Regions from separate parts of the Janthinobacterium sp. GW460-12-1-14-LB5 genome, predicted to be linked through region 2. Evidence: riboswitches for the same ligand, from Rfam matches in the RefSeq annotation. Region 2 holds a riboswitch; the other holds the start of a gene.
The links. A riboswitch is a leader RNA that binds a small molecule or an ion and turns the genes downstream of it on or off. The one in region 2 is predicted to bind thiamine pyrophosphate.

Region 1 (11,115 bases), on a different contig from region 2:
CAACAAACCCGGCGCGATGACGCTCGAAAGCGAATTCGGGCTGAAGGTGTCGGTGGCCATGCTCAATGTCAGCGCGTTTGACAAGGACCGCTGGCGCTACCGTGAAATCTACATTCATTCCAAATTGATGCTGGTCGACGACGCGTTCATGACCTTGGGCAGCGCCAACCTGAACCAGCGCAGCATGGCCGTCGACAGCGAAATCAATATCGCCACCGTCGACCACCGCGTGGCCCGCGATTTGCGCAAGCGGGTGTGGCGCATGCATAGCGGGGGATTGGTTGATGGAGGGGGCGGGACGAAGGCGGAGATTGTGGATGCTTTTGAGAAGTGGGTGGAGCTGATGGGCGCAAATCGCCGGAAAAAATGGGATAAATCTGAAAATGCACTTTTAAAGAAAATGACCGGTTTCCTGCTGCCATTGGAAGATAAACGCAGCTCCACCATACGTCTGGGTTGATCATGAATAAGAAAAGTATCGTCTTTTTTCGCCTGCCATTTCTTGCATTGGCAGTTCTTCTCTTTGTTCCTTTGATTGCTTGCAAAATGCCTAACGACAAAGTCCTGCCACGTAACCAAAGCCTGCCGCTCTTCAATCCGCATGCTCCTGATTTCATTTGCGAAATCGAGGCAAACAAGGTGCCGCCCATCGATGCGCAAGCCGAGGACTGGTTCCTCGAAGCGCGCGCCATGGAAGATCCTGAAATTTTCGTGGAAGACCGCGACTACAAAAAAATCGTCGCTCTGACGCGTCAGGCGGCAGAGCGATTGCACTGGAAGGCGATGCTCAATCTGGCCAGCCTGTATGTGGAAGGGCGCGATCCTTTATTTGGCGAGGAAGAGGCGGTGCAACTGGTGGAAAAGGCGATGCGGCTGGGCATACCGGCGGCATATGACCGGATGGGAACGTATTACGCGAATGGCACGGGTGTTAATGGCGACATCACGCGTGCCTATGCCTTTTGGCAAAAGGCGGCGCAGATGGGTAACCCGCAAGCGCTGGGTTTTTTAGGAGAAAAACTCACTGCGGGGAAGGATTATCCAGGTGCTGAAATGTGGGGGAATATTCCTGTGGCAATCAAGATGATGGAGTGCGCGCTGGGGCAGGGATATGGCCCATCCGCATATGATTTATCTTATTTATATGTTGTAGTAAGAACGCCTGACGGCACGTCTGATGGGGAAAGAACAACTGAAACCAAAGAACGTGCTTTGCAGGTATTACATACCGGAGTAAGGCTGGGCTGTGAGAAATGCGCAAACAAACTCAAGATTGAATTCGGCGATCCGTTTGATCTTGCAAACATGCTGGTTCCGTACATTGATAAAGCGCGAGCGGAACGTTACGGCGTACTTAGTCGTGCCCTCGGCTTCAACCCCAATCGCCGCTTCCCCAACCTCGATAAAATCTTGCCATTGCCACCGGCCGATCTGCCGCCCTGGGATGGTCAACGAAAGAGCCTGCTCGACGCCGCCATGGGCGTCCGTCCGCCGCCAGCCACTCCGCAGCCAAGCGCCGCCGCGCTGTTGCAAAAACCATATTTCCTGGCCGCCGACTATGCGCTGCACCCCACCGGCTTGCACAGCGACGCACCGACTGCGCCATTTTCCGCATACTGGCAACCCGCCCAAGGGCAAGGAGTGAAGGAAGCGGCCCGGCTATTTCACAAAGGCGAAGAGTTCCGCCATTTCAGCATGCTTGATGCCGCTGGGAAGAGCCGTTACGGCCCCGTGACATGGGAGCAGTGCCTGACGATACGGCACAACCAAGGCGCCGTGGAACCGCGCGCGGCGCACGGTTTGCTGCGCGAGGTGGCGCGGCCCGAGCCTTTGTTGAGCTGCGCTTGCGGGCAAGCCTGTCCGGTCAGCGGCGTCTGGCAACCTTGGGTAGCGGCCAACCATCCGCTGCAGGCCATCGTCAACCAGTACTGGCGCCAGACTTGGCTGACCCAGGGCGCGCCGTTCCCGCGACCGCTTCGCGATTGGCTGCTGGACTTGCCAGATGGCGACGTGACGTGGCATTTGATGGATGCCTCCCTTCCTGATCTTGGATAAGGCAATGGATAGCAATCAATCCAGCATGGCTGCCATGAGAGGACGCTTCGCGTCACTTATTTTCTTGTGCTGCCTGCTTGCCTGCAAAATGCCAGACGAAAAAGTTTGGCCGCGTAACCAAAGCCTGCCGCTCTTCAATCCGCATGCTCCTGACTTTATTTGCGAAACCGAGGCAAGCAAGGTGCCGCCCATCGATGCGCAAGCCGAGGATTGGTTCCTCGAAGCGCGCGCCTTGGAAGATCCTGAAATTTTCGTGGAAGACCGCGGCTACAGAAAAATCATCGATCTGACGCGTCAGGCAGCGGAGCGATTGCACTGGAAGGCGATGCTCAATCTGGCCAGCCTGTATGTGGAAGGGCGCGATCCTTTATATGGTGAGGAAGAAGCGGTGCAACTGGTGGAAAAGGCGATGCGGCTCGGGATACCGGCGGCATATGACCGGATGGGAACGTTTTATGCGAATGGCATGGGTGTCAACGGTGACATCACTCGCGCCTATGCCTTCTGGCAAAAGGCTGCTGTCATGGGAAATCCTCAGGCGATGAAATTTTTGGCGGATAAATTAAATGTTGGACCCGCCAGTGAAGGGGCGGGCTATTGGTCCAATATTCCGGTAGCGACAAAAATGCTGGAATGTGCATTTGGGCAAGGATATGGTCCCGCAGCATTTGATTTGCATTATTTGTATGTATCTCCACGGGCTGCCAATGGGAAAATAAATGGCTCGCGTAACGCTGAAACAAAAAATCGTGCATTAAAGGTGTTGCATGAGGGTGTTAAGTTTGGTTGTGAGGATTGTGCAAATGCATTGGCAATTGAATTCGGTTCACCTTTTGATCTTGCCGATATGCTGGCGCCATATGTGGACAAGGCTCGTGGCGAGCGATATCGTATGCTTAGTAATGCCCTCGGCTTCAACCCCAATCGCCGCTTCCCCAACCTCGATAAAATCCTGCCATTGCCACCGGCCGATCTGCCGCCCTGGGATGGTCAACGAAAGAGCCTGCTCGACGCCGCCATGGGTGTCCGTCCTCCGCCAGCCACCCTGCACCTGCAGCCAGGCGCCGCGTCGCTTTCAAAAGAGCCATATTTCCTGGCCGCCGGCTAGGCGCTGCGTCCTGCCGCTTTGCCGCCCCGGCACTGCCCGCACTGTTCACGCGCCACGGCCTGCCGCATAGGCTGTGCCACGTATAATTCCTCCACTATCCACCGCTATTCTTTTTCGACAGGTTCCCATGCCCCAGACTCCCGATTTGCCGCCGGATTGGCACGCGTTTGAAACTGCATACGACGTTGAAGCAACCTGGTTCAGGCTGGCCAATGCCTCGCTGGCGCTGCTGGGCGCGTCCGCTTTCAAGGATCAGGCATTTTCAGCCTTTGCCTTCAATGCCGTATCGTTCCCGTCCATTTCGCTGAGCTTTGACACCGATCCCGGTAACAGGGCGCGCGATTACTATCCTCCGGACTGGTCGAACGAGTGCATGGAAGCCGATGTGCCGGAAATCGGGCAATTGTGGGAGGAGGGCTACGCAAGGATCGAAGATGCTTTAAGCGAGCTGATCGACGCTGCCGATGACGAGTTGCTCTGCGCCATCGAGGAAGGCTATCTGCACAGCCTCAGGAAAACCATGGTGCGGCTGGAAACGCGCCATGCTTTCGAGCAGATCAAGACGTGTGCGCCGTTCTGGACCGTGGTCACGCAAATCGATGCCGATACGGATGAAGAGGAGCGCCTGCTCGATCAGGTGCGCCAAGGCCTTCTGGCGTAAGCGCTATATCAGGGCTTGCCAGGCTTTCACTTCCTCGTCCGTGAGCGCCGGCCCCCAGCCGCCGCGCAGCCCCGCATCCGGCTGCGCATAGTGCGCAAGCTGCGGCACGGCCACGTCATGCCGGACGCAGATGGCCAGCAAGGCTTCCAGCTGGCGCCGGCTGGCTGGAAGGTCATCGCCATGCCAGGTGCAGGCGCTCGTTTCCAGCACATGCTGCACCAGTGCTTCCAGCGCGCCCAGCAGGTGCCCGGGCAGTGCCGCGCGCACGTCTTCCGGCCAGGGATCGCCCATGCCCGTGACAACCAGGGACGCAAAGCCCCGTTCCCAGGCAGCAAAATCCCCAGGCGCGAGCTGCGCCACTTTCCACACGTGAGCGGCAAACGCGGACAGGGCGGGGTGATCAATATCAAAGCGCCGGCAAAAGCGTTGCAGGCACGTGACGGCAAGGCATTGCCTGGCGATCACGGAGAGTGTGTCTATCGAGATGTTGTGCATGAGTCCAAAGCTATGAGTCCAAAGCTCCTGAAGGCGGCGCCTGCCGCAGTGCTTCCACCGGCAACTGAAAAAAGCGCGGCACCATGGCCGGCGACAGCGCGTCGCCGCCATCCGCCATGGCCAGGCGGCCGCTCAGCAGCAGCATCACGTAGCCGTGGCCCAGCGACCAGCCGGCGCTGGCGGCGGCCTTGTCCCAGCGCGGGTCAAGGCCAGCTTCGCGCACGGCCGCGCCCGCCGTCTGCAGCACATATTGAAAGCACGCTTGCGCCGCTTCCTGCAGGGCGGGGAACTGGCGCACGTCCTGGTGTTCGAACATCAGCCGGTAGTGGGCGGGCGCAGCCAGGGCGAATTCGATGTATTGCTGGCCCAGCAATTGAAAGCGCTGTTCGGCGGGCAGGCTGCCCGGCGGCGGCAGCTGCGTTTCCCATTTCTGTATCAGGCTGGCGAAGCCGGCCGCCGCCACCTCGGCCAGCAGGGCTTCCTTGCTGGGGAAGTGGCGGTACACGGCGGCGACCGACACGCCCACCGTGCGCGCCAGTTCGCGCAGCGACAGGGCCGCGTCGTGCTGCTGCGCCAGTTGCGCGATGGTGGCGGCGACCAGGGTATCGCGCAGGTTGCCGTGATGGTAAGTGGTCATTGCTGTTGCCATTCGATGTTATCGCTGTTCACATTGTCGTGTATGATGGGCATGTTATCACTGAAAACATGGAGAGCACATGCATGAGATGAACATTGCCGTCCGTACCGTGGACCTGCCGCCAGGCGCCAGCATCGCCCCGCTGTATCCCGGCAGCAACCTGGCCGACGCGTATGCCGTCGACTTGCCCACCGCGCAGGCGCGCCAGATGGACATGCAGAGCCTGGCGCACCAGCTGCTGGGCAAGCAGCCGGGCTGGGCGCGCAAGCTGATGGTGGTGCGCGACGCCATCGTGGCGCGTTTCGGCATCCGGACGGCAAAACAGATGGAAGCGCGGCCCGGCAAGCGCATCGGCATCTTCCGCATCTATGCCGTCAGCGACGACGAAATCATCCTGGGCGAGGATGACAGCCACCTCGATTTCCGCCTGTCCGTGCTGCGCAACAGGGACGCAGGGCGCCATGGCAACGTGACCGTCTCCAGCGTCGTGCATTGCCATAACCGGGTGGGGCGCGCGTATATCCTGCTGATCCGCCCGTTTCACAAGCTGATCGTGCGGCATTCGCTGGCGCGCGCCGCCAGGGCGGGCTTCGCCTGAGGCGGGGAGGGGGCGGATGGCAAGGGCAATCTTGCTTATTCATGGCCGGTATTGCATACTGCACCACCAGCCTCATCACGATTCCCATGAACGATACGCTTCTCCTGCTGGGTTTTGCCACCACGCCGCTTGAACTGATTTCCTTTGTCCTGGCACTGACAACCGTTGCGCTGAACATCCGCCAGAATCACTGGGCGTGGCTGTTCGCCATCATTTCCTCGGCCGCCTACGGATTCGTGTTTTTCGAGTCGCGCCTGTATGGCGACATGGCCTTGCAACTGCTGTTTATCAGCGTCTCGTTCTGGGGCTGGTACCAATGGCTGCATCCGGCCAGCGGCGGCAAGACCCTGCCCGTCACGCGCCTCGACGGGCGCGGCTGGATGGCCTGCGCCGCGGGCTGGCTGGCCGGTTTCCTGCTCATCGCCTGGCTGCTGACGACGACGGATACGGACGTGCCCCATGCGGACGGTTTCCTCACGGCAGGCAGCCTCGTGGGGCAATTCCTGCTGTCGCGCAAGAAACTGGAAAACTGGATCGCCTGGATCATCGTCGACGTGCTGTACGTGTGGCTGTATGTGCACAAGGGCCTGACCCTGACGGCCGTGCTGTATGCCTTCTTCGTCGTGATGGCCGTCATCGGCTTGCTGGCTTGGAAGAAGTCGGCCCCGGCCGCGCCCGGCGCGATGGTCCTCAAGTGATGGGACACTGCGTGCGCGTGGCCATCCTGGGCGCGGAATCGTCGGGCAAGTCGACCCTGGCGGCCGCCATGGCCCAGCGCCACGGCACCGTCTGGGTGCCCGAATACTTGCGGGAGTTTGTGGAAACGCAAGGCAGGGTGCCCGTCGCGGCCGACCAGTTTGGGATTGCGCGAACGCAAGTCGAGCGCGAAGCGGCCGCTGCCACGCAAGCCCGCGACTATCTGTTTTGCGACACGACGCCCTTGATGACGGTGGTCTACAGCCGCCATTACTTTGCCGGTGCGGATGCCCGGCTGGCGGCGCTGGCCGATGCCACGCGGTACGACCTGACCCTGGTGACGGCGCCCGACAGCCCGTGGGTGGCGGACGGCTTGCAGCGCGAGTCCGAAGCCGTGCGCCAGCTGATCTACCGCTACCTGCTCGACGAACTGGACGCGCGCGGCATCGCCTACCACGTGCTGCGCGACAGCCTGGAGGCGCGCCTGGAACAGGCGGCGCCTTTGCTGCAACAGGCGCTCGCTGCGGCGTCTGCCATTTCCCTCAATTAAAAATCGAACTGCGCCGAGACTTTGAACGTGCGGCTGGCGCCCGGATACAGGTAACCGTCCGATTCCGGCGTCACGTCGCGCCAGTAGAACTTGTCGGCCACGTTGTTGACGGCGGCGCGCAGCACGGCGCGCGTGCCGGCGATGCGCGTGGCGTAAGCGGCGCCCAGGTTGAACACGTGGTACGACGGCACGAAGGTCGTGTTGTTGTACTCAAACGCTTTCTTGCCCGCATATTCCCAGCTGCCATTCACGCTCAGGCCCGCCACTTGTTGCACGGCGTAGTCCGCATGCACGGCCGCCTTGAAGGCGGGCACGTTCGGCACGCGCTTGCCGTCGAGGTCGGCACTGCCCGTGCCCGACTGCTGGCTGTTCAGGGCCGTCACGGAAGCGCCCAGGCTCAGGCTGGACGATGCCTTGCCCTGGGCCGACAATTCCAGGCCGCGGTGCTGGGCCTGGCCTTCGCGCACGAAGTAGCCGGCCGTGCTCTGGAATTCCAGGCCCTTGCGGATCTGGAACAGGCTGGCCGCCAGCATGAAGTCCGGCGTCACATCCATCTTGGCGCCCAGTTCAATCTGCTTCGAGCGGCTCGGCGACAGCTCTTCATTGGCATTCATCGCCTTGCGGTCGGCCGTGCCGCCATGTTCCATGCCCTGCGAATAGGCCGCATACACGGACACATTGTCGAGCGGGGTGTAGACGAGCGATACATTCGGCAGCAGGAAGTCGTGCCTGGCGCGGATTTCCGTGTCGGCCTTGAGCACGTACTGGTAGCCGTCGACATTGATATGGCGCAAGCCGCCATGCAGTTTCCAGTTCGGCGCCAGGCTGACGATTTCCTGCACGAAGACGGAATTTTCCGTATCCTTGCGCACCAGGCGCACGGGGCCCGTGACGCCGGGCGACGTGCCGACGATCTGCGGCTGGTAGATGTTGCTCACGCCCACCCAGTCGTACACGTACAGGCCGGCGCGGTCCTTGCGGCGGAAGGTCGAGACGCCGGCCGTGAAGTCATGGCGCAGGGAACCGGTGGCGAACTTGCCCTGGATCATGGCTTGCGCGCTCAGCGGTTTTTTCGTCTCGCCCAGGCTGCGGTAGTCATACACGTCGTAGTCGCCATTGCCGCAGAAGCCGGGGTACAGGTCCTGTCCGCTGCAGCCGTACGGGAAGGCCGTGTAATCGTCGCGCTTGAACGAGTGCTGGTTGGCCGACAGGGTGGCGTGCCAGTCGTCATTGAACGCGTACTGGAAGCGCAGGCCGATATTGCTGGTGACGGTTTCCACGGGGCGCGTCCACGGCTGCAGGTTGAGCATGGCGTCGGCACTGATGCCGGTTGGCAAGGTTTTATTGTTCAGCAGCTGGAAGCCGGGCGCCGTGGCCTGCGCCTTGTCCTGGTAGTCGGCATCGAGCTGCAGCAGCGCCTGCGGCGAAATCTGCCAGTCGAAGGCTCCGGAAATGAACTTGCGGTTGCCGTCGGCGCCCTTGATGTAGGAGCGCAGGCGCTCGGCCGCCACGTTGACCCGGTAGCCGAAGCGCGTGTCTTCCAGGCGGCCGCCCAGGTCGACGGCGCCGTACAGGGTGCCCCGCTCGCGCGCTTCCACGGTGACGGTGCGCAATGGCGTGTTGGTCGGGCGCTTGACGATGAAGTCGATCACGCCGCCCGGCGCGGCCACGCCCGCCTGCAAGCCGGCCAGGCCCTTCAGCACTTCGATGCGTTCCTTGTTTTCCAGCGGAATTTGCGTGTCGCCAGGAATGGCCACGCCATCCTTGCGGTAGCTGGAATTGTTGTCGAGCTTGAAGCCGCGGATGGAAAACTGTTCCGCATAGCCGACGGCGTTGTAGGCGTCGTTGATGCTGGCGTCGAGCCTGGCGGCGTCGCTGAGATTGCGGATCTGTAAATCCTGCATGTCTTTTTGCGAAATCACGGTGACGGACGCGGGCGTCTGCAGCAGCGGCGCGTCGCTGAAACCGCCGACGGAGGCGCGCTTGGCGGCAGGCGCCTTGCTGGCCGTGACGACGACTTCAGCCATATTTTGGGCTTGCGGCTCGGCGGCTTCGGTGGTGTCATTTGCGGCGAAGGCAGGCGCGGCAAACGCGTGCATGATGGCCAGGGTCAAAACAGGACGGGAAAAATGCGCAGATAAATTCGGTGTGGACATAGATTGCTCGTGGTTCAAGCCGTCTCGGGAAAGAGCACGGCAGGCTGCTTGTTCGGCTGGCGCCAACGCAGGAGCTATCAAAGGAGGGAGGTACTTTGCGCTTTCCTTCGCTGGCATTATCCAGATCAGGTACGAAGGGTATCTCTCACCCGGATGACTGCTCCAGGACCCCTAGCGAAATGACAGCTTAGCATGAAGCACGGCCGGCTGTCCCACCGGCTGACCGTTTTACAACAGTGTGGTGCGAATCTATAAACTCAGTTCGAGCACCTTGCGGCTGACGGCGGGCGTCACCTCGCGCTGTTCGCCCAGCGCCGTCATGCCGTGCGCTTCCAGGGCGGACACGACGGCGTCCACGCTGGCATGGTTCAGGCCATAGTCGGCCAGGCGCGTCTTGACGCCCATGTGGCGGAAGAAGAATTCCGTGCGCGCGATGGCCGCCTCGATGCGGCCGTCTTCATCGCCGCCATCGAGGCCCCACACGCGGGCCGCATATTGCAGCAGCTTGGCGCGCTTGGCCTGCTTGCGCACGCGCAACATGCTGGGCAGGATGATGGCCAGGGTTTGCGCGTGGTCAAGCTCATACAGGGCCGTCAATTCGTGGCCGATGGCGTGCGTGGACCAGTCCTGCGGCACGCCCACGCCGATCAGGCCGTTCAAGGCCAGGGTGGCGCTCCACATCACGTTGGCGCGCACGTCGTAGTCGTCCGGCTGCGACAGCGCCTTCGGGCCTTCCTCGATCAGCGTCAATAAAATACCTTCGGCGAAGCGGTCCTGCACGGAAGCATTGACGGGGTAGGTCAGATACTGCTCCATCACATGCGCAAACGCATCGACGACGCCATTGCCCACCTGGCGCAGCGGCAAGGTGAACGTCTTCGACGGATCCAGCACGGAAAATTTAGGATACACCTTGCGGCTCATGAACGAGCGCTTTTCCTGCGTGGCCTTGCGCGTGATCACGGCCGAGCCATTCATTTCGGACCCCGTGGCCGGCAAGGTCAGCACGGTGCCGAAGGGCAGGGCCGCTTCGACGATCTTGCCGCCTTTGGCCAGGATGTCCCACGCCTCGCCCTCATGCAGGGCGGCGGCGGCGATGAACTTGGTGCCATCGACCACGGAACCGCCGCCGACGGCCAGCAGGAAATCGATGCGCTCGCTTTTCACCATGGCCACAGCCTGCATCAGGGTTTCATAGCTGGGATTCGGTTCGATGCCGGCAAATTCCAGCACCGTGTGGCCGGCCAGCGCCGCCTTGACTTCGTCGTAGACGCCGTTCTGCCGGATGCTGCCGCCGCCGTAGGTCATCAGGACCCGCGCCTGCGGCGGGATCAGGCCGGCGATGGCGGCGATCTGGCCCTGGCCGAAGAGGATTTGCGTCGGATTGTAAAAGTCGAAATTGAACATGGGGCTCCTGCCGCTGAGGTTTGCGCTGTTGCTGAGCCATGATTATGGCCGAACGGGTGGAAACGTGTCGTGGACGCTTGAGCTTTTCGTCCGCGCGGTGGAGAATGCAGCCGATGTCACCACCACGCGAAAAGGAATGCGCATGACCACCGTCCCACTGGAAGAATCCGGCTTGCCGGCCACGGCGCTCGACATGCACCGCGCCATCGGCGCCACCATCGCCGCGCTGCAGGCGCTGGACTTGAACAGCCAGCGTTTCGAGGCGTGCACCGACCCGGAACTGCGCCGCGTGCTGGCCCACGCGGGCGACACCAGCCGCAAGGAAGCGGCCATGCTGCTCGAATGGATGCGCCGCCGCGACGCGCGCCTGGACACGGCCATGAAGGAAGCGCTGTTCAAGGCGGGGCCGATTGTTGCCCAGTATCACTATGACGAGAAAATATTGTAACTATTGGTTTGTTGCTGTAACGTACCATGCGCCACATTCGCATCGTTTCGCGTAGACTGTGCCCCGAACACGATTTTGGGGGAGTTTGCAACGATGAGATCATTACCATACCGAGAAGGCAGCTGGTTTGCCGTGCCCCTGCCGGGCGGCGGCTATGCCGTCGGCGTGGTGGCGCGCAGGGCGCCTGCCGGGCGCATCATGCTGGCGTATATGTTCGGGCCGAAGCGCGACAGCCTGCCCACGCTGGAAGAGGTGGAAGGCTTGCGGCCGGAACAGGCCGTGCGCCGCCTGCGCACGGGCGACA
Region 2 (11,115 bases):
CACAGCCGATGGAAACAACGCCCATGACACCTCCCAGCCACCTCGACGGCGCCCGCGTACTGGCCTGGGCCTGGTCCGACCTGCCCTTTGGCCACGTCGCCGATGCGCATGGCGCCGGCCCCGTCGCCATCCACGGCCTGGCCGTGTGCCGCTACGGCGACGAGGCGCAAGTCTACCGTTTCAGCTGCGATGCGCAATGGGAAACGCTGCAGGACGAGGTGTATGCCGGCGAAGACGAGGCCAGGGAGCAGCTGCCGGCACAATACCGCGCCGTGGCTGCCGCCTGGCATGGATCCTAGCGCACCAGTTTTGCCTTGCCTTCGCTGAGCGCCTGGGCGATCACCTGGCGCGTGGTCTTGTCGGCGATCTTGACGACGGCTTCCTGCTGGCGGCCCAGGTCGCCCATCTGCTTGCCCAGCGCATCCATCGGCTTGCTGCGCTGCTCCATCTGGCGCGATATCTGCTCCATTTTCTCCGCCTCGCGCTCATGCACGTCGGCGATGCGGTCGTTGACCTCTTCCATCTCTTCCTGCGCATCTTCCATCTGCTGCTGCAGGCGTTCCACATCGCGCTCGGCCGAGCGGCGCGCCGTGTCGCTCGTGGCCAGCGCCTGGCGGCGCGAGGCGTCGCCGAGCTTGCGGCCCAGCTCCTGCTGCTGGCGCCCCAGCACGCGCAGCTGTTCCGACTCGCGCGAATTACCGTTCGCCAGGCTGCGGGCGCCCATCTTGCGGCCCATTTCGCCCATGGCCTTGCCATGCGCGCCCATTTGATCGCCGAGCGCGCCCATCTGCTTGCCGAGCTGTTTCGAGGGCTGCCATGCCGCCCGCACCTTGCCCAGCAAGGCGGCATCCTGCAGCACGTAAGCCTGCCCCTGGTCGCGGAACCACAGGAATGGCCCCTTGATCGAGCGCTTGAGCTTTTCCACCTGTTGCGAGTGCATATCGCTGTCGACGACGATGACGCCCTCGCCATCCCTGGTGCCGTCGACCAGCGCATAGCTTTCGCCCTTGTCGAGCGAACGGCTGACCTGCACGCTGGGCGCGGCAGGCGGGGCCGGTGGCGCAGGAGGCTGCGGCGGCTGTACGGCCAGCGCGCTGCCGCCAAGCAGGATACCGGCCAGGCTGAGGATCAAACGGTGGGAAGTGGACATGGCTGCCTCGTCGCAAAAGTAGTGGAGCGTTGACTGTAGCGGCAAGCGGACCTGGCTTCCAGCGCGCTGCGACAGGCTGCAAAAAGACCCGACTGGACGGCAAACATGGGCGATGGATGGCAAGCGGGCAAAAAAAACGGAGGCCGCAGCCTCCGCAAAAACGCCGTGGTACGGCGTAATGTATTAGTACAGCACGACGGAGCGGATCGATTCGCCGCTCTTCATCAGATCGAAACCTTGATTGATATCATCGAGCTTCAGCCTGTGTGTGATCAAATCGTCGATATTGAGCTTGCCTTCCATATACCAGTCGACGATCTTCGGCACGTCCGTGCGGCCGCGCGCGCCGCCGAAGGCGGAACCTTTCCACACGCGCCCCGTCACCAGCTGGAATGGACGCGTGGAAATTTCCTGGCCCGCCGCCGCCACGCCGATGATGATGGACTGGCCCCAGCCCTTGTGGCAGCACTCGAGCGACTGGCGCATGGTGGTGGTGTTGCCTATGCATTCGAACGAATAGTCGGCGCCGCCGTCCGTCAGCTGCACGATGGTGTCGACGACGTTTTCCACTTCGTTGGCATTGACGAAATGCGTCATGCCGAACTTGCGCGCGATGGCCTGGCGCGCCGGGTTGATGTCGACGCCAATAATCTTGTCGGCGCCGACCATCTTCGCCGCCTGGATCACGTTCAGGCCGATGCCGCCCAGGCCGAACACGACCACGTTGGCGCCCGCCTCGACCTTGGCCGTGAACAGCACGGCGCCCACGCCGGTGGTGACGCCGCAGCCGATGTAGCAAACCTTGTCGAACGGCGCGTCTTCGCGGATCTTCGCCAGGGCGATTTCCGGCACGACGATGTAGTTCGAGAAGGTGGAGGTGCCCATGTAGTGGAAGATGGGCTTGCCGTCGATGGAGAAGCGCGAGGTGGCGTCCGGCATCAGGCCGCGACCCTGCGTGGAGCGGATCGACTGGCACAAGTTCGTTTTTTGCGACAGGCAGAATTTGCACTGGCGGCATTCCGGCGTGTACAGGGGAATGACGTGGTCATCCTTTTTCAGGCTTTTCACGCCCGGCCCCACGTCGACGACGATGCCGGCACCTTCATGTCCGAGGATGGACGGGAAGATGCCTTCCGGATCGGCGCCCGACAGGGTGTAGTAATCGGTATGGCAAATGCCCGTGGCCTTGATCTCGACCAATACCTCGCCCTCGCGCGGGCCGGCCAGGTCGACTTCTTCGATGGTCAACGGGGCGCCCGCCTTCCAGGCAATCGCTGCTTTGGTTTTCATGTGTGTCCTGTCAAAATTTTAAGGTGCGCTACAGCGCGCCAGCATTAACCATGATAGCAAGACAATTCGCCGATGACGAGTGCACGCCCGTTCGGAACGCCACGACGTCTGACAAAATCGTAGCGAGCGGATGTGAGTTGTGGCCGAGAAGCGCAGCTGTGCGCATGCACAGTGAGCATCGCCGGCCGCAAATCGCACCGCGCAGTAGATTTTCTCAGACGTTCTTCTTTGCCCGGTTCAAAAATGCACCGTGCAAGCCGTTCAGGGTTTCCTCGGCCAGCAGCAGCTGGCTGGCGATTTCATTGATCTTGCGGCGGCTGGAGCGGGCGTGGTCGCGCAGCACTTCGAACGCCGTGTTGCGGTCCGTCTGGAATTTGCCCATCAGCAAGCCCACGGCCAGGCTCGTTTCGCGTCCCGCGGCCAGCGCCGCGTTCAGGTTCAGCTCGGTACGGCGCAGCTGGCGGATCTCGTCGGCACGCGCCAGGCCCGCTTCGAACGCAGGCATCAAACGGCCTTCATCGACGGGTTTTACCACGTAGCCGACGGCGCCGTAGGCGGCCGCCTGCTTGCCCGATTCGCTGTCGCCGCTGCCGGACAGGAACATGAAGGGCACGCCCGTCTCGCCATGCAGGCGCTTGGCCAGCTCCAGGCCGGACATGCCCGGCATGTGGATGTCGAGCAAGGCCAGGTCCGGCTCGCGCTGGGCGATCAGCTGCAGCGCCACTTCGGCCGAATGGGCCAGGGCCGTCTCGTAGCCGGCATGGCGCAGGACTTCGCCGAGGAATTCCAACAGCAGCTGGTCATCGTCAACGATCAGGATAAGGCGTTTCGCGGCGGCTGGCTGACTCATGGGTGGGGGACCTCGGTAATGAATGATGCTCTTATTATATGCCGATTATTGCCCCAAATCAGCCCCGCACTCCCATGCTCACGCCGCAAATAATTGATTGAATTGCTGCACTGCAATATCCACATCATCTGCCTCGTATCCATTGTTAAATACGCTGCTGATGGCCGCCACCATGTCGGCGCCGCGCGCCACCAGCGGCGCCGCGTTCTCCGGCGTCATGCCGCCGATCACCACGCAGGGCAAAACGATCTCGCGTTTGGCTTGCAGCACGATATCGAGTGGCGTGGTCACCGGATACTTTTTCACCAGCGAGGGATAAAAGCCGCCGAAGGCCACGTAGCTGGCGCCGCCGGCCTCGGCCGTCCGTGCCAGGGCCATGTCGCCATAGCAGGAAGCGCCGACGATCTTGTCCTTGCCCAGCCGGGCGCGCACCTGCGCCACGGACGCATCCGTGCCGCCCACGTGCACGCCGTCCGCGTCGAGCTCCTCGCACAGCTCGATAAAATCGTTGATGATGAAGGGCACGCCATACTTGCGGGCCAGGGCCAGCAGGGCGCCCGCCTGCTCGCGCCGCTGGTCCGCGTCGGCGCTCTTGTGACGGTATTGCAGCAGGGCCACGCCGCCGTGCAAAGCCTGTTCCGTGATGTCGAGCAGGCGGTCGGTGTCGTCCCAGTTCGGGGTGACCAGATACAGTCCACGCATGATGTTTTCCTTATGTAAAGAATCGTTGCGGCATGCGTTGTCCGGGCGCAATCGCATACGCATGGGACAAGGCCGCATGGCAATAGGCTTGCGCCAGATCAAGCGCTTCCGGCAGCGCCTGCCCCAGCGCCAGTTGCGCCGCAATGGCCGAGGCCAGGGTGCAGCCGCTGCCGTGAAACTCGCCGGGCAGCCGGGGCCAGCGCCACTCGCGCTCGCCGCCTTCGGCGCCGAACCAGCGGTTGATGACCGTCGCGCCTTCGCCATGGCCGCCCGTCACCAGCACGTGCCGGCAGCCTTGCGCAAGCAGGTTGTCTGCTCCACCGAGGACCAGCGCTTCCGGCCCGTTCGGCACCATCACGGTCGTCACCGGCAGCAAGGGTGCCAGCGCCAGCACGGCGTCGTCCCGGCTGAGCACGTCGCCATGGCCGCTGGCCAGCACGGGATCGAGCACCACGGGCAAGTCCGGCCGGGTTTGGCGCAATTGCGCGATCAGCTGCGCGATGACGGCCGCATTCGCCGCGCTGCCGGGAATGCCGATTTTCACGGCATGAATCGCCATCTTGGCTATCAGCGCCTGCGCTTGCCGGCGCAGCAATTCCGGCGCCACAGGCTCGACAGCAAACACGCGGTCATTGTCCTGCACCGTCAACGCCGTCACGACGGGCAGCGCATGCGCGCCCTGCGCCGCAATGGCGATAATATCGGCGGCGATGCCGGCGCCGCCCGAAGGATCGACGCCGGCAAACACCAGCACCGTCGACAACGTTGGCACCATCACGCCAGGCGGCCCGCCATCGGCGACGATGGGGAAGCGGCAAATTTGCGCGGCATGCGCCCCGCCAGAAACGCTTCGCGCCCGGCCCGCACGGCCAGTTTCATGGCACGCGCCATGCGCACGGGGTCGCCCGCGCCGGCGATGGCCGTATTCATCAGCACGCCATCGCAACCGAGTTCCATGGCGATGGCCGCATCCGACGCCGTGCCCACGCCCGCGTCGACGAGCACGGGCACTTTGGCCTGGTCGATGATCAGCGACAAATTCCACGGGTTCAGGATGCCCATGCCCGAGCCGATCAGCGAGGCCAGCGGCATGACGGCCACGCAGCCGATGTCTTCCAGAATTTTCGCCTGGATGGGATCGTCGCTGCAGTAGACCATCACGTCAAAGCCATCCTTGACCAGCGCTTCGGCGGCAATTAACGTTTCCGGCATGTGCGGAAACAGGGTCTTTTCATCGCCCAGCACTTCCAGTTTCACCAGATTGCGCCCGCCCAGCAGCTCGCGCGCCAGCTGCAGCGTGTAGACGGCATCTTTCGCGTTGTAGCAGCCGGCCGTGTTCGGCAAAATCGTGTACTGGTCCGGCGGCACGAAGTCGAGCAGGCTGGGCGCGTTCGGGTCTTGCCCGATATTCACGCGGCGAATCGCCACCGTGATGATCTGCGCCTCGGCAGCGTCCGTCGCTTCGCGCGTCTGCGGCAAATCCTTGTACTTGCCGCTGCCCACCAGCAAGCGCGATTGATATTGCTTGCCTGCGATGGTCAGCAGGTCGTCATGTGTTGCGGTATTCATGTGCTTTTCCTTGTCTATTCTCAACTCAACCGCCGCCAATCGCGCGTACAATTTCCACTTGGTCCTGGGTTTCCAGTACCCTGTCCTGCCACGCCTTGCGCGGCACGACGTTGCGGTTGACGGCCAGCGCCAGCGCCTGGTTTTCCAGCGACAGCGCGGCGATCAATTGGTCAAGTGTCTGCCCCGGCGGCACCTGGTGCGGCGCGCCGTTGAGCGTGATGGATATCAATGCAGGCATCACGCTCTCCTTCAGACCTTGCGGTACAGCTCGGCGCCGTTCTTGATGAACTCGATGGCCTTGATTTCCATGCCCTGCTTGAGCGCCTTGTCTTCCGCGATGCCCATGCCGGCCGCGTATTCGCGCACTTCCTGCGTGATCTTCATCGAACAGAAATGGGGGCCGCACATGGAGCAGAAATGCGCCACCTTGGCCGAATCCTTGGGCAAGGTTTCATCGTGGAATTCGCGCGCCTTGTCCGGGTCCAGGCCGATGTTGAACTGGTCGTCCCAGCGGAATTCGAAGCGGGCTTTCGACAGGGCGTTGTCGCGGATTTGCGCGCCCGGATGGCCTTTCGCCAGGTCGGCCGCGTGCGCCGCGATCTTGTACGTGATGATGCCATCCTTGACGTCTGCCTTGTTGGGCAAGCCCAGGTGTTCCTTCGGCGTCACGTAGCACAGCATGGCCGTGCCGTACCAGCCTATCATGGCCGCGCCGATGCCCGAAGTGATGTGGTCGTAGCCGGGCGCGATGTCGGTGGTCAACGGTCCCAGGGTGTAGAACGGTGCTTCGCCGCACTGTTCCAGCTGCAAGTCCATGTTTTCTTTAATGAGTTGCATGGGTACGTGGCCCGGGCCTTCGATCATTACCTGTACATCGTGCTTCCAGGCAACCTGCGTCAGCTCGCCCAGGGTCTTCAGTTCGCCCAACTGCGCTTCGTCATTGGCGTCGTAGATGGAGCCGGGGCGCAAGCCGTCGCCCAGCGAGAACGACACGTCGTAGGCCTTCATGATTTCGCAGATTTCTTCGAAATGCGTGTACAGGAACGATTCCTGGTGGTGCGCCAGGCACCATTTCGCCATGATGGAGCCGCCGCGCGAGACGATGCCCGTCAGCCGCTTGGCCGTCATCGGCACATAGCGCAGCAGCACGCCCGCGTGGATGGTGAAGTAGTCGACGCCCTGCTCGGCCTGTTCAATGAGGGTGTCGCGGAAGATTTCCCAAGTTAAATCTTCGGCCTTGCCGTTGACCTTTTCCAGCGCCTGGTAGATGGGCACGGTGCCAATCGGTACGGGACTGTTGCGCACGATCCATTCGCGCGTTTCGTGGATGTGCTTGCCGGTGGACAAGTCCATCACGTTATCGCCGCCCCAGCGGATGGCCCAGGTCATCTTTTCCACTTCCTCGCCGATGGAAGACGTCACGGCGGAATTGCCGATGTTTGCGTTGATTTTCACGAGGAAATTGCGGCCGATAATCATCGGTTCGACTTCCGGGTGATTGATGTTGGCGGGAATGATGGCGCGGCCGCGGGCGATTTCCTCGCGCACGAATTCCGGCGTGATCTCGGCCGGGATGCTGGCACCGAACGACTGGCCCGGATGCTGGCGGCCCATCAGGTCGGCCAGGCGTTCGCCCATGGGGCCGGAAGCCTTGAGTTCGCGCAAGTATTCCTGACGGCGCATGTTTTCGCGGATGGCGACGAACTCCATTTCCGGCGTGATGATGCCTTGGCGCGCGTAATGCATTTGCGTCACGTTCTTGCCGGCAATGGCGCGGCGCGGCTTGCGGTGCAAGTTGAAACGCAGCTCGGCCAGCTTCGGGTCCGCCAGGCGGGCGATGCCGTAGTCGGAGGTGGGGCCGGGCAATTCTTCCGTGTCGGCCCGCTCCATGATCCACGGCAGGCGCGGCGTATCGAGGCCCGAGCGGATGTCGATGTTCACGTCCGGATCCGTGTACGGGCCGGAGGTGTCGTACACGTAGATGGGCGGATTCTTTTCGCCGCCGAACGACGCTTCCGTGTCGGACTGGCTGATTTCGCGCATGGGCACGCGGATGTCGGGACGGCTGCCTTCGACGTAGATCTTGCGCGAATTGGGCAGCGGCGCGATGGCAGCTTCGTCGACCGTGGCGGTGGCGGAGAGGAATTTCGGGTTGGCGTTCATTTTGGCTCCTTGGCTAGACTATTTTTAAGCCTGGAGCCAGCTAAGGAGGTTCGGAATTACGCACGCGGAAAAGCGGGGTGCAGTCATCCTAAAGCTTCCCTTCGCTGGCATTATCCAGATCAGGTTCGGAGGGTATTTCTCACCCGCGCTTGCACTGTGTTTCCACAGCGAAAGGCAGGACCCCTAGCGTTTGCCGCCTTGCGGCAGCGAGCCAATTATACGCGGTTCGCGCCGCGTGGCCAGATGATTTCTTGCCGGTGTCGTGTTTGCGCATCTGCTGCAATGCAGCAGACGGCGTCACGCTTATTTCTTCTTGCCCCAGCGCCAGCTGGTCGGTTCGCCCTTGCGCTGGCAGATGAAAATGAGCACGGCCACAATGGCCGCTTCATACACGATGTAAGCGACCAGCATGGTTTGCGGCGGGAACAGGAAGGCGCCGCAGGCGAACAGCGCCAGCGCGGCCAGGAACACCAGCCAGCCCTGCCAGGTGATGGGCAAGCCCCAGCCCCAGCCATAGGTCTTGGCGGGGAACCAGTAGGAGGGAGATTTGTCAGTCATGATTTTTCCTGGTCTGTATCGATGGCACCAAGTATAAATCAACGGTCGGCAATCAAACAGCGCGATGGCGCTCCGTGACATCGAGGCCGATGCCGCGGTAGCCGATGAAGCGGCTGCCATTGTCGAACATCGGTTCGCCGCTGACCTGCAGATACTGCGTGCTGCCGTCCAGGTTGGCGCGGCTGTAGATGAAATCGAGAAACGGTTCGCGCGCGGCGATCTTGGCGTCGAGCAAGGCGCGCTCGGCGGCATTCCAGCGCTGCGGCTCTTCCTCGCTGCCGATGCCCAGCATTTCAGCCACGGGGCCGGAAAAGCGCGTCAAATTGCCCTGCGCATCCTGCTCCCAGTACCAGTCGGACGACAGTTCCGTGAAGCGCTGGAAGCGCGCTTCGCTTTCGCGCAACTCCGCCGTGCGGTCTTCCACCATCTGTTCCAGCGATTTGTTGTATTCGGCCAGCTTCTGGTACAGCAAGCGCACTTCCAGCATGTTGTGGATGCGCGTCTTGACTTCCACCAGGTCGAAGGGCTTGCTGACGAAATCCTTGGCGCCCGCCTGCAGGGCGCGCAGCTTGTGGCCGGGCTGGGCCGTAATCACCAGCACGGGCAGGTAGCTGCCCGCCTCGAGGTCGCGCAAGCCTTCCATGACTTCGAAACCATCCATTTCCGGCATCTGCAAGTCGAGCAGGATCAGGTCGTAGCGGTGCTGCTGGTGCAGCGCGCGCACGGCTTGCGGGTCCATGGTGGACGTGATGCGCGTGTAGCCGGCATTGCGCAGCACCTGTTCCAGCAGCATGACGTTCGCCTCCTGGTCGTCGACGATGAGGATGCTGGCGTTCAGGATCTCGGTGGCTTGAAGCATGGCGGTATTCCTAAAATTGAGTGCTGAATTAGCGTATTGCGTGAGTGTCGTCGGCCAGGCCGTGCGCGGCTGCATGGTGCAGGGCCACGTCGAGCGCGTCCATGAATTCGACGACCTTGATCGGCTTGGTCAGATAACGGAAGAAGCCCGCTTGCAAGCCTTTTTCGATGTCGCGCGGCACGGCGTTGGCCGACAGGGCCATGACGGGAATGTGGCTGGTGAGGGGATCATCATGCAGGATGTGCAGCGCGCCGTAGCCGCTGATGCCGGGCAAGTTGATATCCATCAAGATCACGTCCGGCTGGTAGGTGCGCGCCAGGTCGATGCCCAGGTGCGCATCGATGGCCGTCAGCAACTTCAAGTCGCTGCGGCGGGCGATCAATTGCTCGACCAGCGCCAGGTTGGCGGGATTGTCTTCCACGTAGAGCAAGGTGCGCAGGCTTTCCTGCGGCTCCTGCACCTGCGGCAGCGCGTCGCCGTCGCCCAGCACCAGTTCCGGCGCGCTGCTGGCGGCCAGCTCGAACCAGAACGTGGTGCCCACGCCGACGGCACTGTCGACGCCGATGGTGCCGCCCATCAATTCGACCAGTTGCTTGGTGACGACGAGGCCGATGCCCGTGCCCTCTTCCGTGCTGTTTTCCTGTCCCAGGCGATTAAACGGCTGGAACAGCTGCGCCACCTGGGCCGCGTCGAGGCCGGCGCCGCTGTCGCGCACGCTCACGCGCACCTTGTCGCCATGCCCGCTGCATTCGACGGTGACGGCGCCGCCGCCCTGGTTGTACTTGATGGCGTTCGACAGCAGGTTGATCATCACCTGTTTCACGCGCGTGCGGTCCGCATGCACATAAAAAGCCTTGCCGCAGCGGGGGAAATGCATGCGGATGCCGCGCTTTTCCGCCTGCGGCGCGATCATGGCCTGGCAATCCTGCAGCACGTCGAGCAGCGACATCGCTTCCTGCGACAGGGTGACCTTGCCCGATTCGATCATGGCCAGGTCGAGGATTTCATTGATCAAACGCAAGAGATACCAGCCGCCCTTGAGGATTTGCTCGATCGAGCGCTGCTGCGGCGGGCTCGGCGGCGGCACGTCGGACGCCATCAGCTGGGCGAAACCCAGCACGGCGTTCAGGGGCGTGCGCAATTCATGGCTCATGCTCGAGAGGAATTCGGACTTGGCGCGGTTGGCCTTTTCCGCCACCAGGCGCGCCTTCTTCAGCTCGGCATTATTGGTCTCGACCAGCGAGCGCGTATACGCCTGCTGTTCGCGCAGGCGCTGGTCCAGCAGCGCCTGTTCCGCCTCGACCTGCTTGCGCACCGTGTTATCGGTGCCGATCAGCAGATAGCCGATGACCTTGCTCTGCGCATCGCGCAAGGCCGTCACGGAAACGATGGCGGGGAAACGGCTGCCATCGTTGCGGATATACGTCAGTTCATAGATGTCTTCGATGCCGCGCGTGGCCTTGAACACGAGCGCTTCCACGCCCGGCGTGATGGGCGTGTCGAGTTCGGCGCTGAGGGCGGCCGCGCGGGCGACGATTTCTTGCGCGTCGGAAATACCGGCCGGCGTCAGCTTGTCCACCACGTCGCTGGCCGCATAGCCGAGCATGCGTTCGGCGCCCACGTTGAAAATCTGGATCACGCCCTGCGCATCGGTGGCGATGCACGAGAAATTGGCGCTGTTAAAGATGGCATCCTGCAGGGCGCCCGCCTTGAGCAACTGGCGCGGCAGGCTGGCCGCCACGGTGCGCCGGTACAGCGCCACGAGCAGCATCAGCAGCAGGAAGACCAGTGCGTCGATGACGCAGGCCGTCTCGAACGGCGCGCGCCAGGCCAGCGCGCCGACGGCCAGCAGGGCGATGGCGCTGAACGAAAACGCCAATGCCATGGGCCAGCGCGACGGGGCGCGGTTAGGGTTATTTTCAACTGAGTGCATGGGTAGCCTGGGCTATGACAACAATAAAGGGGACGGAAATG

Region 1: another riboswitch for thiamine pyrophosphate. It lies ahead of AC07X6_RS03955 (TonB-dependent siderophore receptor); the one in region 2 lies ahead of thiC (phosphomethylpyrimidine synthase ThiC).

Annotation. Positions count from the first base shown of each region.
Region 1 covers NZ_JBWKYD010000003.1:167,285-178,399, reverse strand. Annotated here, with positions in the region: gene AC07X6_RS04000 (phospholipase D-like domain-containing protein) at 1-460, shown strand, start outside; gene AC07X6_RS03995 (tetratricopeptide repeat protein) at 463-2,055, shown strand; gene AC07X6_RS03990 (tetratricopeptide repeat protein) at 2,060-3,163, shown strand; gene AC07X6_RS03985 (hypothetical protein) at 3,291-3,824, shown strand; gene AC07X6_RS03980 (hypothetical protein) at 3,828-4,319, opposite strand; gene AC07X6_RS03975 (TetR/AcrR family transcriptional regulator) at 4,330-4,956, opposite strand; gene AC07X6_RS03970 (DUF2867 domain-containing protein) at 5,036-5,554, shown strand; gene pnuC (nicotinamide riboside transporter PnuC) at 5,641-6,252, shown strand; gene AC07X6_RS03960 (AAA family ATPase) at 6,252-6,800, shown strand; gene AC07X6_RS03955 (TonB-dependent siderophore receptor) at 6,797-8,956, opposite strand; TPP riboswitch at 9,042-9,139, opposite strand; gene AC07X6_RS03950 (iron-containing alcohol dehydrogenase) at 9,206-10,363, opposite strand; gene AC07X6_RS03945 (ferritin family protein) at 10,506-10,811, shown strand; gene AC07X6_RS03940 (Imm26 family immunity protein) at 10,905-11,115, shown strand, end outside.
Region 2 covers NZ_JBWKYD010000006.1:150,119-161,233, forward strand. Annotated here, with positions in the region: gene AC07X6_RS07990 (hypothetical protein) at 24-299, shown strand; gene AC07X6_RS07995 (hypothetical protein) at 296-1,150, opposite strand; gene AC07X6_RS08000 (S-(hydroxymethyl)glutathione dehydrogenase/class III alcohol dehydrogenase) at 1,334-2,440, opposite strand; gene AC07X6_RS08005 (ANTAR domain-containing response regulator) at 2,655-3,290, opposite strand; gene thiE (thiamine phosphate synthase) at 3,369-3,992, opposite strand; gene thiD (bifunctional hydroxymethylpyrimidine kinase/phosphomethylpyrimidine kinase) at 4,003-4,767, opposite strand; gene AC07X6_RS08020 (thiazole synthase) at 4,767-5,561, opposite strand; gene thiS (sulfur carrier protein ThiS) at 5,587-5,790, opposite strand; gene thiC (phosphomethylpyrimidine synthase ThiC) at 5,811-7,724, opposite strand; TPP riboswitch at 7,804-7,919, opposite strand; gene AC07X6_RS08035 (hypothetical protein) at 8,028-8,282, opposite strand; gene AC07X6_RS08040 (response regulator) at 8,335-9,141, opposite strand; gene AC07X6_RS08045 (hybrid sensor histidine kinase/response regulator) at 9,170-11,074, opposite strand.